2 linked regions of the Pararoseomonas sp. SCSIO 73927 genome follow. The protein of the gene in region 2 interacts with the protein of the main gene of each other region in a pairwise test. Links are inferred from orthologs where the notes say so. Each region holds a gene or a part of one and is shown on either strand. Other genes may lie near its edges. The genes, in order: ftsA and VQH23_RS19350.

Region 1 (6,499 bases), 550 kb from region 2 along the record:
CGCCGCGGGCCAGGCCCACGGAGCGGAGGCGGGCGATGTCCTCCGCCATGGTAAAGGTGCGGGCATCGGCGAGCACGGCGCGGAACCCGTCCTCCGTCACCGGCATGGAGAGGGACTGGCGGCCGATGGCGGTGGCGCCAAAGTCGATGCTCAGCTCCGCCTCGAAGCCCGGCCCCTCGCCGGGGGAGAGCTCGGCCCAGGCGGCGTCCGGGCCCTCGCCCTCCTGCACGCGCACGGTCCGAAGGATCTCGATGGCGCGCAGGGGCGCGTCCAGCTCCACCAGCCCGGCGCAGTCCAGAAGGAAGATGAAGGGGGCGGCGGAACCGTCCAGGATGGGGATCTCCGGACCGTCCACCTCGACGACGGCGTCCGTCACGCCGAGCGCGGCCAGCGCGGCCATCACGTGCTCGATCGTGCCGATGCGGGCCTGGCCCTCGCCGATGGCGGTGCAGAGGCGGGTGTCGCTCACCAGGTCGTGCCGGGCGGGGATCTCGACGCCGAGGTCCGTGCGGCGGAAGACGATGCCCGCGCCGGCCTCCGCCGGGCGCAGCATCAGGGCGGCGCGCGCGCCGGAGTGCAGGCCGACGCCCACGCAGCCGATCGCGGACTTCAGCGTCCGCGCCCGCGCCGTGCCGATCGGGAAGAAACCGTCCATCTGGGACCCCGGATACCGTTCCGTGCCGGCATCAACGCTCCGGCAAGATGGAAATTCGCACCGCAGCACGGCCAGTGCCAGTCAAGCGTTGTTTCTCCATGTTTCGCCGTAAGGTACTGTTCTAATGCATTTTTCTTGAACGGAGAAGGGCCCCGCCGATATCCCGGCGAGGCCCTTCCGAAACCGTTTCACCCCCGGCCTGCGCCGGAGTGGGCGGTTCAGTTGCCCTGGCGGCGAAGGAAGGTGGGGATGTCCAGACCCATCCCGTCCTCCTGCGCCTGGGGGCGCTGGGGGGCGGCGGCGGGGGCCGCCGGCGGGGCCTCCGCCTGCTCCGGCAGGGTGCGGCGCATGCCGCCGATCCCGGTGGCGCGGCGGAAGATGCCGCCCAGCCCGCCGGTCGGGGCGGCCGACGGGGCCTGCGGGGCGGGCGCCACGCGGGAGACCGGAGTGGCGTTCAGGGGCGGGGCGGCCACCGGGGCCATCGGCGCGGGGGCCGGGGCCTCGGCCACCGGCTCCATCGGGACGTTCCCGGTCTCCACCGTCGCGCGGCGCATCGCCATGGGCATGCGCGGGCCGGCACTCGGCGCAGGGGCGATCACCGGGGCACCGATGGGGGAGCCCATCGGGGCGGTGGGGGTTGGGGACACGGCGGCCACGCGCGGGGCACCGATCACCGGGGCGGGCCGGCCGGCGCCGGGCTGCACCACGGCCGGGCGCATGGCCGGGGCGTGCTGCGCGCCGGGCACGAAGCCGCCCGGGGCCTGCGGGGCCATGGAGACGGGCGCGCCGCCGCCGATCGCCACCACGCGCGGCGCCTCGGCCTGCACCTCCTGCTTCGCCTCGGACACCGCGTCGATGCCCGTGGCGACCACGGAGAGGCGGAGCCGGCCGTTCAGCGTCTCGTCCACGCTGGTGCCGAAGATGATGTTCGCGTCCTCGTCCACCTCGCGGCGGATGCGGTTCGCGGCCTCGTCGACCTCGAACAGCGTCATGTCGTAGCCGCCGGTGATGTTGATCAGCACGCCACGCGCGCCGCGCATGGAGGTGTCCTCCAGCAGCGGGTTGCTGATGGCGGCCTCGGCGGCCTTCACGGCGCGGTCGTCGCCCTCGGCCTCGCCCGTGCCCATCATCGCCTTGCCCATCTCCGCCATCACGGTGCGGATATCGGCGAAGTCGAGGTTCACGAGCCCCGGGTTCGTCATCAGGTCGGAGACGCCGCGCACGCCCATGTAGAGGACGTCGTCGGCCATCTTGAAGGCCTCGGCGAAGGTCGTCCGCTCATTGGCCTTACGGAACAGATTCTGGTTGGGGACGATGATCAGCGTATCAACGTACTGCTGCAGCTCCTCCAGCCCCTGCTCGGCGGAGCGGCGGCGCTTCGGGCCCTCGAAGTCGAAGGGCTTCGTCACCACGCCCACGGTCAGCACGCCGCGCTCGCGCGCCATGCGGGCGATCACCGGCGCCGCCCCCGTGCCGGTGCCGCCGCCCATGCCGGCGGTGATGAAGATCATGTGCACGCCCTCGAGGTGGCGGGCGAGGTCCTCGGTGGCCTCCTCCGCCGCCGCGCGGCCGATCTCGGGCTTGGCGCCGGCGCCCAGGCCCTGCGTCAGGTGCGGGCCGAGCTGCACGCGGCGCTCCGCGCGGCTGTTCACCAGCTGCTGGGCATCGGTGTTGGCGACGAGGAACTCGACCCCGTCCAGCCCCATGCCGATCATGTTGTTCACCGCGTTGCAGCCCGCGCCGCCCACGCCGATGACCGTGATACGCGGCGTGAAATCCGTGTGTTGCTGCCGCGGAATGGTCAAGTTCAGCGTCATCGTTCTAGCCCCCTTCGAAGACGCGATGAAAACGAATCGCCCCCAGGCCCTTATGCATCACACCCGGTCCCGGAGCCAATTGACGAAACGCGCGAAAACGCCCCGCGATCCCTGCGAAACGTCATCGAAATCCAGCGCCGGCCGCCCCTCGCCGCCGCCCCAGGCGACAAGGCCCAGCGTGGTCGCGAATCCGGGCGCGTGGAAGGCCTCCGGCAGGCCGCGGACCGGGGCAGGGCGCCCCAGCCGCACCTGCCGCCCGAGGATCCGCGCGGCCGTTTCCCGCATGCCCACCAGCTGGCTGGCGCCGCCGGTCAGCACCACGCGCTGCCCGGCCTCCGGCCCCAGATGGGCCTCGGCCAGTCGGTCCCGCACGAGCTCCAGCGTTTCCTCCACCCGCGGGCGGATGATGGAGAGCATCTGGGCGCGGGGCACGCGGGCGAGGCTCTCCCCGTCCTCCCCGATCTGGGAGAGGGAGAGCATCTCCCGCTCGTCCTCGATCGTGCCGAAGAGGCTGCCGAACATCGTCTTCAGCCGCTCCGCCTGGTCCAGCGGGGTAGAGAGGCCGCGGGCGAGGTCGTTCGTGACCTGCCAGCCGCCCACGGGCACCTGGGCCGTGTGCAGCAGCAATCCCTCATGCACCACGGCCAGCGTGGTGGTGCCGCCGCCCATGTCGATCACCGTCGCGCCCAGCTCCCGCTCATCCTCGCCCAGGGCCGAGAGGGCGGCGGCGTAGGGCGCGGAGACCGGCTCCTCCACCTCCAGATCGCAGCGCAGCAGCCCGTTGCCGAGGTTGCGGAGCGAGGCGGAGGCGGCGTCCACGATGTGCAACCGCACGCCGAGGCTCTCGCCGAGCATGCCGCGCGGGTCGGAGACGCCGGGGGTGGCATCGAGCGTGAAGTTCAGGGGCAGGGCGTGGATCGCCTCCCGCCCTTCCTCCGCCATGCGGCGGCGCCCCTCGTTCACCATGGCGCGCAGGTCGGCCTCGGTCACGGCGCGGCCGCCGATGGTCCACTGCACGTGGCGCTGGCGGCTGCCGGGCTGCCCGCAGGAGAGGTTGACGATGACGCCCGAGAGCTTCGTGTGCGCCATGTCCTCCGCGTGGGCCACGGCGGCGCGGATGGCGCGCTCGGCCGCGGCCAGGTCGGTGATGTTGCCGCCCTTCACCCCGTGGCTGCGCTGCCAGCCGTAGCCGAGAGCGCGGGGCAGCCCGTCCGGCTCGATCCGGGCGATGACGCAGACGATCTTCGTGCTGCCGATGTCCAGCACGCCGAAGTTGCCGCTGCGCGCGCGGGGATGGCGCGGGCGGGCCGGTGGAAGGCCGGGCCCGGCGCCGTCGGGCACGCGCGCCACGGCGTTCACCCGTTCCTCCCGCGGGCGCGGGCCGCGGCCGGGGTGGCCGCGGGCTCCGCCGCCGGAGAAGCGATGGGGCGCAGCACCATCCGGTCCGGCAGGCGCAGGTCCACGACCTGCATCGGGCGGTCCAGCAGCTGGTTCTGCCGCTGCAGCTCCGCCAGGCGCTGGATCGCCGCCTCCTCATGCCCTTCCGGCAGCAGGACGTCCGTGCCGCTGTGCAGGCGCAGGTTCCAGCGGCGCTCCCCGATGCGGACCAGGGCCTGGGTGCGGGCCTTCACGTCCGGCGCGTCGCCCAACAGGTCGTAGAGGGGCGCCGCGCCCTTCTCCGCGCCCGCGCCGACGATCAGAGGCAGGGGGCCGAAGGCGTCCAGCCGGTCCGTCGCGACCGTGCGGCCCTCCCGGTCCACGATCGCGAAGCGGCCGTTGTTCTGCCAGATCGCGAAGGGCTGCCGCTCCTTCACCCGCACCAGCACGAGGCCGGAGAGGTGGCGCTGCACCTCCGCCTCCTCGATCCAGGGAATCGCCTCCAGCCGCTCCCGCGCGCGATCCGGGGAGAAGCCGAGAACGGAGTCGCCGACGCGCACGGCCAGCGCCTGGCGGAGCTGCCCCGCGGGCGTGTTGCGCGCGCCCTCCACCCGCACGGCGCTGACCACCAACCCGCTGACGCGCTCGCCGAGGCTGGCCGTCGCGCCCTCCACGGCGGCCGAGAACCGGCTGGCCGGATCGAGCTGCGCGACGCCGAGCGCCGCGACGCCGCACAGGGCGAGCACTGCGCCGGCCTTCGCCGCCGGGCGCAGCATCGGGCGCTTCCGGCGCAGCCAGAGGCGCAGCGCGCTCGGCCGCACCGGCTCCGGCGGGGCCGGGCGGGCGCGGATGCCGGCCTGGAGCTTACGCGGCATCGCGCATCCCCTTCGGCCCGCGCTCCAGCCCGTCGTGCCGGGCCTGCTTCACCATCCAGGCGCAGAGCTCGGGGAAGGTGATGCCCCGATACGCCGCCTGCTCCGGCACCAGGGAGGTGGGCGTCATGCCCGGCTGGGTGTTCACCTCCAGCAGCACCAGCCCATCCGCGCCGGGGCGGCTGTCGTCCCAGCGGAAGTCGCTGCGGCTCACGCCCCGGCAGCCCAGCGCCGCGTGCGCGGCCACGGCCACCTGCATCGCGCGCGCGGCAACCTCGTCCGGCACGCGCGCCGGGATCGTGTGGGCGGAACCGCCATCGGCGTACTTCGCGTCGTAGTCGTAGAAGGTGCGGCTGGTGTCGATTTCCGTCACCGCCAGCGCGCGATCCTCCATCACGGCCACGGTCAGCTCGCGGCCAGGGATGTAGGGCTCGGCGATGATCTCGCCCCATTGCCAGGTGGCCGCGATCTCTGCCCGCCGGTTGTCGCCGCCGCGCAGGATGTGCACGCCGACGGAGGATCCCTCCCGCACCGGCTTCACTACGTATGGGAAGGGCAGGGGGTCCGCCTCCGCCAGGGCGGAAGCCTCCAGCAACCGGTGCGGCGCGACCGGCAACCCGGCCGCGGCGAAGGCACCCTTGGCCGCCGCCTTGTCCATCGCGATCGCCGAGGCGCGCAGCCCGGAATGGGTGTAGGGGATGCTCATCCAGTCCAGCACGCCCTGGATGGAGCCGTCCTCGCCGAAGCGGCCGTGCAGCGCGTTGAACACCACCTCCGGCCTGGTGGCCGCGATGCCCGCCACCACAGCGCCGAGGTCCGGGCCGGGGTCGAGGGTCGAGACCTCGAACCCCGCCGTCCGCAGCGCCGCCGCGATCTCCCGCCCGGAGGAGAGGGAGACCTCCCGCTCGCTGGACAGGCCGCCCAGAAGGACCGTGACACGGGTCATGCCGCGCGCTCCCCGATGCGCTTGATCTCCCACTCCAGCGCGATGCCGGAATGCGCGAGGACGGCGGCGCGCACCGCCTCGCCCAGGTCCTCGAGATCGGCCGCCGTAGCGTCACCGGTGTTGAGGAGGAAGTTGCAGTGCTTCTCGCTCACCTGCGCGCCGCCCAGGACCTTGCCCCGGCAGCCTGCGGCGTCGACCAGTGCCCAGGCCTTGTGGCCCGGCGGGTTGGCGAAGGTGGAGCCGCCGGTGCGCGCCCGCACGGGCTGCGTCGCCTCCCGGCTCTCGCGGATCTCCGCCATCCGCGCCGCGATCGCGTCCTTGTCGCCCGGGGTGGCGCGGAAGCGCGCGCGCACCACGATCCCGCCCGGCGGCAGCTGGGACCGGCGGTAGGAGAGCCGCAGATCGGCCGCGCGCACGCGCAGCAGCCCGTCCACCGTGGCGATCTCCGCCCAGTCCAGCACCTCCGCCACCTCGGCGCCGTAGGCGCCGGCATTCATCGCCACCGCGCCGCCGATGCTGCCGGGGATGCCGGAGAGGAACTCCAGCCCGGAGAGCCCGGCGGCCGCCGCGTGCTCCGCCACGTTCGCGTCCAGCGCCGCGGCGCCCGCCACGATGCCGTCGGCCTCCATCTCCACTTCGCCGAAGCCGCGAGCGAGGCGCAGCACGATCCCGCGCACCCCGCCATCCCGCACGATGAGGTTGGAAGCCGCGCTCATCACCGTGACCGGCGCCTCTGCCCGCCGCAGCAGGCGCAGCAGGTCGTCCAGGTCGGCCGGGCGCACCAGCCAGTCCGCAGGGCCGCCCACGCGGAACCACGTGCCCGGCCCCAGCG
Region 2 (6,366 bases):
CGCCAGGCGCGGGTGGGCACGTGGCCGCGCCGGGCGCCTGGTAGCTCAATCTCCAGGTCCACGCCGAGGCCGAAGCGATTCGCCATGGCCGCGATCCGGTCGATGCCCGTGCGCTTGGCCATCTCGTAGAAGTAGCAGTCGCAGGAGTTCTTGATGCCCCCCCGCATGTCCACGCTGCCATGGCCGTACTTGGACCAGCAATGGAAGCGCGTGTCGCCCAGGTCGTAGTAACCCGGGCAGGCCACACGGTCCCCCGGAGTGCAGACCTTCGCCTCCAGCGCCGCCAGCGCCACGATCATCTTGAAGGTGGAGCCGGGCGCGTAGAGGCCGTTGGTGCACTTGTTGATCAGCGGCGTCTGGCGCCTGCTCGTCCACTCCCGCCACTGGGCGGCGGAGACGCCGGCGTTGAACAGGTTGGGGTCGAAGGAGGGCTGGGTGGCCATGGCCAGCACCTCGCCGGTGCGGGCGTCCAGCACCACGGCGCTCGTCCCCTCCTCGCAGCGGGCGCGGACGGTGCGCTGCAGCTCCGAATCCACGCTGATCGCCACGTCCTGGCCGGGCTGGCCCTCGCGCCGGTCCAGCTCCCGGATCACCCGGCCCACGGCGTTCACCTCCAGCCGGATGGAGCCGGCGCGGCCGCGCAGGGTCTTGTCGTGGAACCGCTCGATCCCGGCGCGGCCGACGCGGATGCCCGGCAGCTCCAGCAGCGGGTCCTCGCCCATGTCCGCCTCGGCCGGGGGGGCGACGTAGCCCACGATATGGGCCAGGTGCTCCTTCTCCGGGTATTCCCGGGTGGTGCCGACATCGACCGAGATGCCCGGCAGGTCCGGCGCGTTCACCTCGATCCGCGCCATCTCCTCCCAGGAGAGGAACTCGCGCAGGGTCACCGGGATGAAGCGGCGGCGGCGGCGCACCTCCCGCTCGATCCGGGTGCGCTCCGCGTCCGTCAGGGGCACGATCTTGCTGAAGGTGTCCAGCACGGCCGGCACGTCGCGCGCGTCCTCGGCCACGATGAGGGCGCGCCAGTTCAGCTGGCTGCCCGCGATCACCTTCCCCTCCCGGTCCAGCACCCGGCCGCGCGGCGGGGCGACGAGCCGGGCGGAGATGCGGTTCTCCTCCGCGAGAGTCGCGTAGCGCTCCCCCTCCTCCACCTGCAGCTTGTTCAGCCGGTATCCCAGGAAGCCCAGCGCCCCGAGCTGGATGCCGCCGAGCATCAGGGCGCGGCGGGTGAAGACGCCCCGCCGCGCCTCCTCCTCCTTCCTGGCCGCGCTCACGCGAGCCCCTCCGCCCGCTGCATGCCCCGGTGCGCCAGGCTCATCGGCCAGGCGAGGATCGGGTAGAGGCCGACGGCCAGCCAGAACCCCGCGAAGGCGGGGGGCGTCGGGGGCAGGTGCCAGCCCAGCAGGGCCTGCAACAGGTAGCCGAGCCCGACCGCGAGGACCGCGAAGCCGCAATAGGCCAGCCACACCAGGGGAAAGGACTGCTTTGCCAGCGCCCGCCGCACCCGCAGTGCCGCGCCGTGGACGAGGAGCAGGGTCAGCACGCCGATGCCGAGCGGGCTGAAGCCCAGCAGGTCCTGCAGCAGCCCCAGGCCAAAGACCGCCGGGGCCGGCATGGAGGCCGGGCGGAACAGGCTCCAGAAGAACACCCCGGCCAGGGCCACCGCCGGCACCAGGGTCGGCAGCCCCACCGGCGCGGCGGCGAGGACCATCGCCGCCACGGTGGAGACGCTGGGCGCGGCCGCTCGGGCCAGCGCGTCCAGCCGTGCCAGCAGGCCGGGGGCCGAGGCGGGGCGGCCGCGGCGCGTCATCCACATGCCCTGGCGCCCCTAGTGCCGCGGCCGGACGGAGGGGTCCGGGCGCGTGACGGCCTCCGGCGGCAGGATGCCGGCGAGGCCGAACTCGAAGATCCGCAGCAGGTCCAGCCGGTCCAGCCGGGCATAGAGCTCGACCTCCGGCCAGCCCGTCTCGCCGAGATGGACGATGCCGACCGGCAGCCCGGCCGGGAAGGTGGCGGATTCGGCGGAGGTGACCACGCGATCCCCTTCCTGCGGCTGCATCCCCGAGGGCCAATGCTGCAGCCGCGGCCGGGCGCCGTTGGTGCCTACCATCATGGCCCGCGCCCGCGAGCCTTCCAGCACCACGGGAATGCGGCTGTTCATGTCCGTCACCAGCAGGATGCGGGCGGAGCGGGAACCCACCTCCGACACCCGCCCGGCCAGGCCGCGCTCGTCCAGCGCCACCTGCCCCTTCTGCACCTGGAGGAAGGGGCCGGTCGCGATCAGCACGGCCTTGGCATAGGTGCCGCCGGCGTCGGCCACCACGCGGGCGGTGTGGAACTGCGGGGCAGGGTCCGGCACGAAGGTGAGCTGCCGGCGCAGTAGGGCGTTCTCCGCCTCCAGCGCCAGGGCGGCGGCCTGCCAGCGGTGCAGACGGTCGTTCTCCTCGCGCAGCCGGGCCGTTTCCTGCCGCAGGTTCAGCAGGCCCTGGACCTCCGCGACGGTCCCCCGCACCGCCCCGATCGGCTCTGCGGCCACGGCGTAGAGGGGGGCGAGCAGGTCGGCCAGCGCCATGCGGGTGCGCTCCACCAGCAGGGTGTCGGCCTTGCCCAGCAGCATCGTCCCGAAGGCGGCCGCGATCAGCACGGGCACGGAGAGCCGGGCCAGGGCCTGGCGGAGCGGGACGCTCAGACGAATCATGCCGATCTCCCCCTCACACTACGCCCTCGGGAACCCCCGGCCCCCTCATCCCGTATACGACGAAACCGCCCTAAAAGGCTGTTCCTGAAGAAATTTAATGGAAGTCCGGGCCGGGCGACTCCCCGTCTTCCACCGCAGGTTAATACATGGAGGAGAGGACGTGGCGAAGTCGCTTCATCTCTTCCAACGCGCGACCCGTGCCGAGGGCTACGCAGGAAAGGGCTTCCTCGGCCACGCTCACCGGCAGCCCCGTCGCCTCGCGAAGAACGTTGTCGAGGCCGTAGAGAAGCGCCCCGCCCCCCGTCAGCACGATGCCCTTGTCCACGATGTCGGCGGCCAGCTCCGGCGGGGTGTTCTCCAGCGCCACCTTCACCGCCTCCACGATCTGGGAGACGGGCTCGGCCAGGCTCTCCGCGATCTGGCGCATGGAGACGTAGACTTCCCGCGGGACGCCGTTCATCAGGTCGCGGCCTTTCACCTCGGTGATCGGGCCCTCCTCCCCCTCCTCCGGGGCGGCGGCGGCGCCGATCTCCATCTTGATGCGCTCGGCCGTGCTCTCCCCGATCAGCAGGTTAAACTGCCGGCGGATGTAGGAGATGATGGCCTCGTCCATCTTGTCCCCGCCCACGCGGACGGAGCGGGCGTAGACGATCCCGCCCAGCGAGATCACCGCCACCTCGGTGGTTCCGCCGCCGATATCCACGATCATGGAGCCGGAGGGCTCCGTCACCGGCAGGCCGGCACCGATCGCGGCCGCCATGGGCTCCTCGATCAGCAGTACCTTCCGGGCGCCGGCGCTCTCCGCGCTCTCCTGGATCGCCCGGCGCTCCACCGCGGTGGAGCCGGAGGGGACGCAGACGATGATCATGGGGGAGGCGAAGGAGCGGCGGTTGTGCACCTTGCGGATGAAGTGCTTGATCATCTCCTCCGCCACCTCGAAGTCGGCGATTACCCCGTCCCGCAGGGGACGGATGGCGGCGATGTTGCCGGGGGTGCGGCCGAGCATCTGCTTCGCCTCCTCCCCCACCGCCAGCACCTGCTTGCGGCCGCGGATATCGGCGATGGCGACGACGGACGGCTCGTTCAGGACGATCCCGCGGCCCTTGACGTAGACCAGGGTATTCGCGGTGCCGAGGTCGATGGCCATGTCGGCGGAGAGGAAGCCGAACAGGCGGGAGAACATGCGGATCGGACCTCAGGGCTGGAACGGGGGCGTCCGGGCGGGACTGGAACGGCCCGGAGCCGGGCGCGGAGGTCACTAGCGGCAAGGAGGGGGCCGCTCAAGCGGGAAACGCCCGCCTCCCCCGTGCACGCCCCGCATGTCGGCGCACATGACAGCCGCGCAACCCGGCCGGGGTGGTCGCGTTCTGGTCGCACAGTTGAAACAACGGGAAAGCAGACCATGCGCAAGTCCACCCTCGCCCTCCTCGCCGTTGCAGGCCTCGGCCTCGGCGCCTGCGGCTACAGCACCGGCGACCGCGCGGTCTCCGGTGGCCTGCTCGGCGCCGGCGCCGGTGCCGGCGTCGCCGCGATCACCGGCGGCAATGCCGGCACGGGCGCCCTGATCGGCGGCGCGGCCGGTGCGGCCGGCGGCGCGCTGACCAGCGGCAACGACGTCAACCTCGGCCGTCCGATCTGGCGCTGAGGTCAGTTCCCGCCCCCTTCCCGGGGGCGTGGCAGGGAAGGGCGTCCCCTCGGGGGCGCCCTTTTTCGTTGCCCGCGCCCCTACGGCATTGCGTGGCGCTGCGGCGGAGGGGTTCCATTCCGCGGCGACTCCGCCGGAAAAGGCGGGCGCCGGGGACGGGAGCGGGACCATGCTGAACCTTCGCTGCGGGCCGGCAGGCCATCCGGATAGTGCCTGCGGCTGCGCCCTGCCCCGTCGGGGGCTGTTCCGCACCGCCCTCGCGGCCGGTGCCGCGAGTTTCATCCCGTCCGCTGCCCGGTCCCAGCCCTCCGCCCCTGCCCCTGCCCGGCGGCGCCGGATCGACGTGCATCACCACCTCACCCCGCCCGCCTACAAGGACGCGGTGCTCCGGCGCATGGACTTCTTCCCCCTCCAGCGGGACTGGACGCCGGAGCGGACGATCGAGGACATGGACGCGGCGGGGATCGACGTGGCGATCCTCTCCGTCACCACCCCCGGGCTGACCTTTGCGGAGGGGGAGGAGCGGCGCCGGCTGGCGCGGGCCTGCAACGAGTACGCGGCGGAGCTGATGCAGCGCCACCCCGGCCGCTTCGGCTCGTTCGCCGCCCTGCCCCTGCCGGACATGGAGGGAAGCCTGGCGGAAGCGGCCTACGCGCTGGACGTGCTGAAGGCCGACGGCGTGCTGCTCTTCACCAATTACGGCGGGAAATGGCTGGGCGACCCGCTGTTCCAGCCGCTCTACGAGGAGCTGAACCGGCGGCGGGCGGTGGCGGCTACCCACCCCATCTCCGCCCCCTGCTGCACCAACCTGCAGATGCCCCTCCTCCCCGACCCGCTGATCGAGTACGGCACGGACACCACGCGGACCATCGGCAGCCTGCTGTTCAGCGGCACGGCGAAGCGGTTCCCGGAAATCCGCTTCATCCTCTCCCATGCCGGGGGCACCGCGCCCTTCCTGATCGAGCGCTTCGAGTTCCAGGCCCGCATCCCCGCCTCCGGCGCGCAGCTGGCGGGCGGGGTGCGGCCAGCGCTCGGCCGCTTCCTCTACGACACGGCCCAGGCGGCCAACCCCGTGGCCATGGGCGGCCTGCTGCAGGTGGTGCCGGCAAGCCAGGTGGTGCTCGGGACGGACTTTCCCTACCGGACCTCCGCCGAGCAGGTGCAGGGCCTCGCCGGGTTGGGGCTGGACGAGGCGACGCTACGGGCGATCGAGAGCGGCAATGCCGAGGCGCTGATGCCTCGGCTGCGCGCGTAAGTACGGCGCGACCGGCGGCGCGGCGGCCACGACGGCATCTCTACTCGCCGGAAGGGCGCAGGCTTCGGCACGATGGGAACCCAGGAATCGAGAAGGAGCCGATCGTGCGGGATGCCGAGGGGAACCAGGCGACGCTGGACGCCGACCACCGGCGCTCGGTGAACGAGGCGTTGGCGATCATCGAGCGTGACGAGGACGTCAAGGTCGTCTTCGCCGTCGAGTCCGGCTCTCGGGCCTGGGGTTTCGCAAGCCCGGACAGCGACTGGGACGTCCGGTTCCTCTACGCCCGCCCGACACGATGGTTCGTGCAGCTCGAGGCCGGCCGCGACGTGATCGAGCGCGCCCTGCCGAACGATCTGGACCTGGCGGGCTGGGACATGCGGAAGGCCATCAACCTCGCCCTCAAGGGAAACCAGGCCCTGCGGGAATGGCTCTCCTCGCCGCTCGTCTATACCGAGGACGAGACCATGGCAGACCTGCTCCGGCGCCTGGTCCGAAGCATCCCCTCGCGCCCGGCCGCCATCCATCACTACGCCAGCCTCGCGCGGCAGGTGCATGAGCGCTGGCTCCGGCGGGATGAATTCCCCCGCAAGAAGTACCTCTACGCGATCCGTCCAGCCCTCACCCTCCGCTGGCTCCGGAGCCACGCCGGCGAGATTCCACCTATGGACCTGCCGTCGCTCCTGCGCGAGGTGAGCCTCTCGTCGTCGGAACGGGAAGCGATTGGCCAGCTCCTGCGGGAGAAGGCCGTCAACCCTGAGATGGGTC

Evidence for each region.
Region 1: the proteins of VQH23_RS19350 (region 2) and ftsA interact in binary tests that used the Escherichia coli proteins (3 or more experiments, as listed by UniProt). The link is inferred for Pararoseomonas sp. SCSIO 73927 from one-to-one orthologs.

The regions. Positions count from the first base shown.
Region 1 is NZ_CP146232.1:3,542,410-3,548,908, forward strand. Bases 1,681-4,680 are described here. They hold ftsA (cell division protein FtsA), read right to left. Parts: upstream 3,832-4,680; coding sequence 2,530-3,831; downstream 1,681-2,529. Other genes in these bases: ftsZ (cell division protein FtsZ), read right to left, coding at 1,681-2,472; VQH23_RS16680 (cell division protein FtsQ/DivIB), read right to left, coding at 3,828-4,680. In the rest of the region: lpxC (UDP-3-O-acyl-N-acetylglucosamine deacetylase), read right to left, coding at 1-655; more of ftsZ, read right to left, coding at 874-1,680; more of VQH23_RS16680, read right to left, coding at 4,681-4,724; VQH23_RS16685 (D-alanine--D-alanine ligase), read right to left, coding at 4,714-5,667; murB (UDP-N-acetylmuramate dehydrogenase), read right to left, coding at 5,664-6,499. UniProt on the Escherichia coli protein: Essential cell division protein that assists in the assembly of the Z ring. May serve as the principal membrane anchor for the Z ring.
Region 2 is NZ_CP146232.1:4,094,732-4,101,097, reverse strand. What follows is about bases 1,860-4,726. They hold VQH23_RS19350 (rod shape-determining protein), read right to left. Parts: upstream 3,882-4,726; coding sequence 2,838-3,881; downstream 1,860-2,837. Other genes in these bases: VQH23_RS19340 (amidohydrolase family protein), read left to right, coding at 4,513-4,726; VQH23_RS19345 (hypothetical protein), read left to right, coding at 4,101-4,343; mreC (rod shape-determining protein MreC), read right to left, coding at 1,860-2,698. Outside these bases: mrdA (penicillin-binding protein 2), read right to left, coding at 1-1,214; rod shape-determining protein MreD, read right to left, coding at 1,271-1,810; more of mreC, read right to left, coding at 1,829-1,859; more of VQH23_RS19340, read left to right, coding at 4,727-5,598; VQH23_RS19335 (nucleotidyltransferase domain-containing protein), read left to right, coding at 5,703-6,366. UniProt on the Escherichia coli protein: Forms membrane-associated dynamic filaments that are essential for cell shape determination. Acts by regulating cell wall synthesis and cell elongation, and thus cell shape.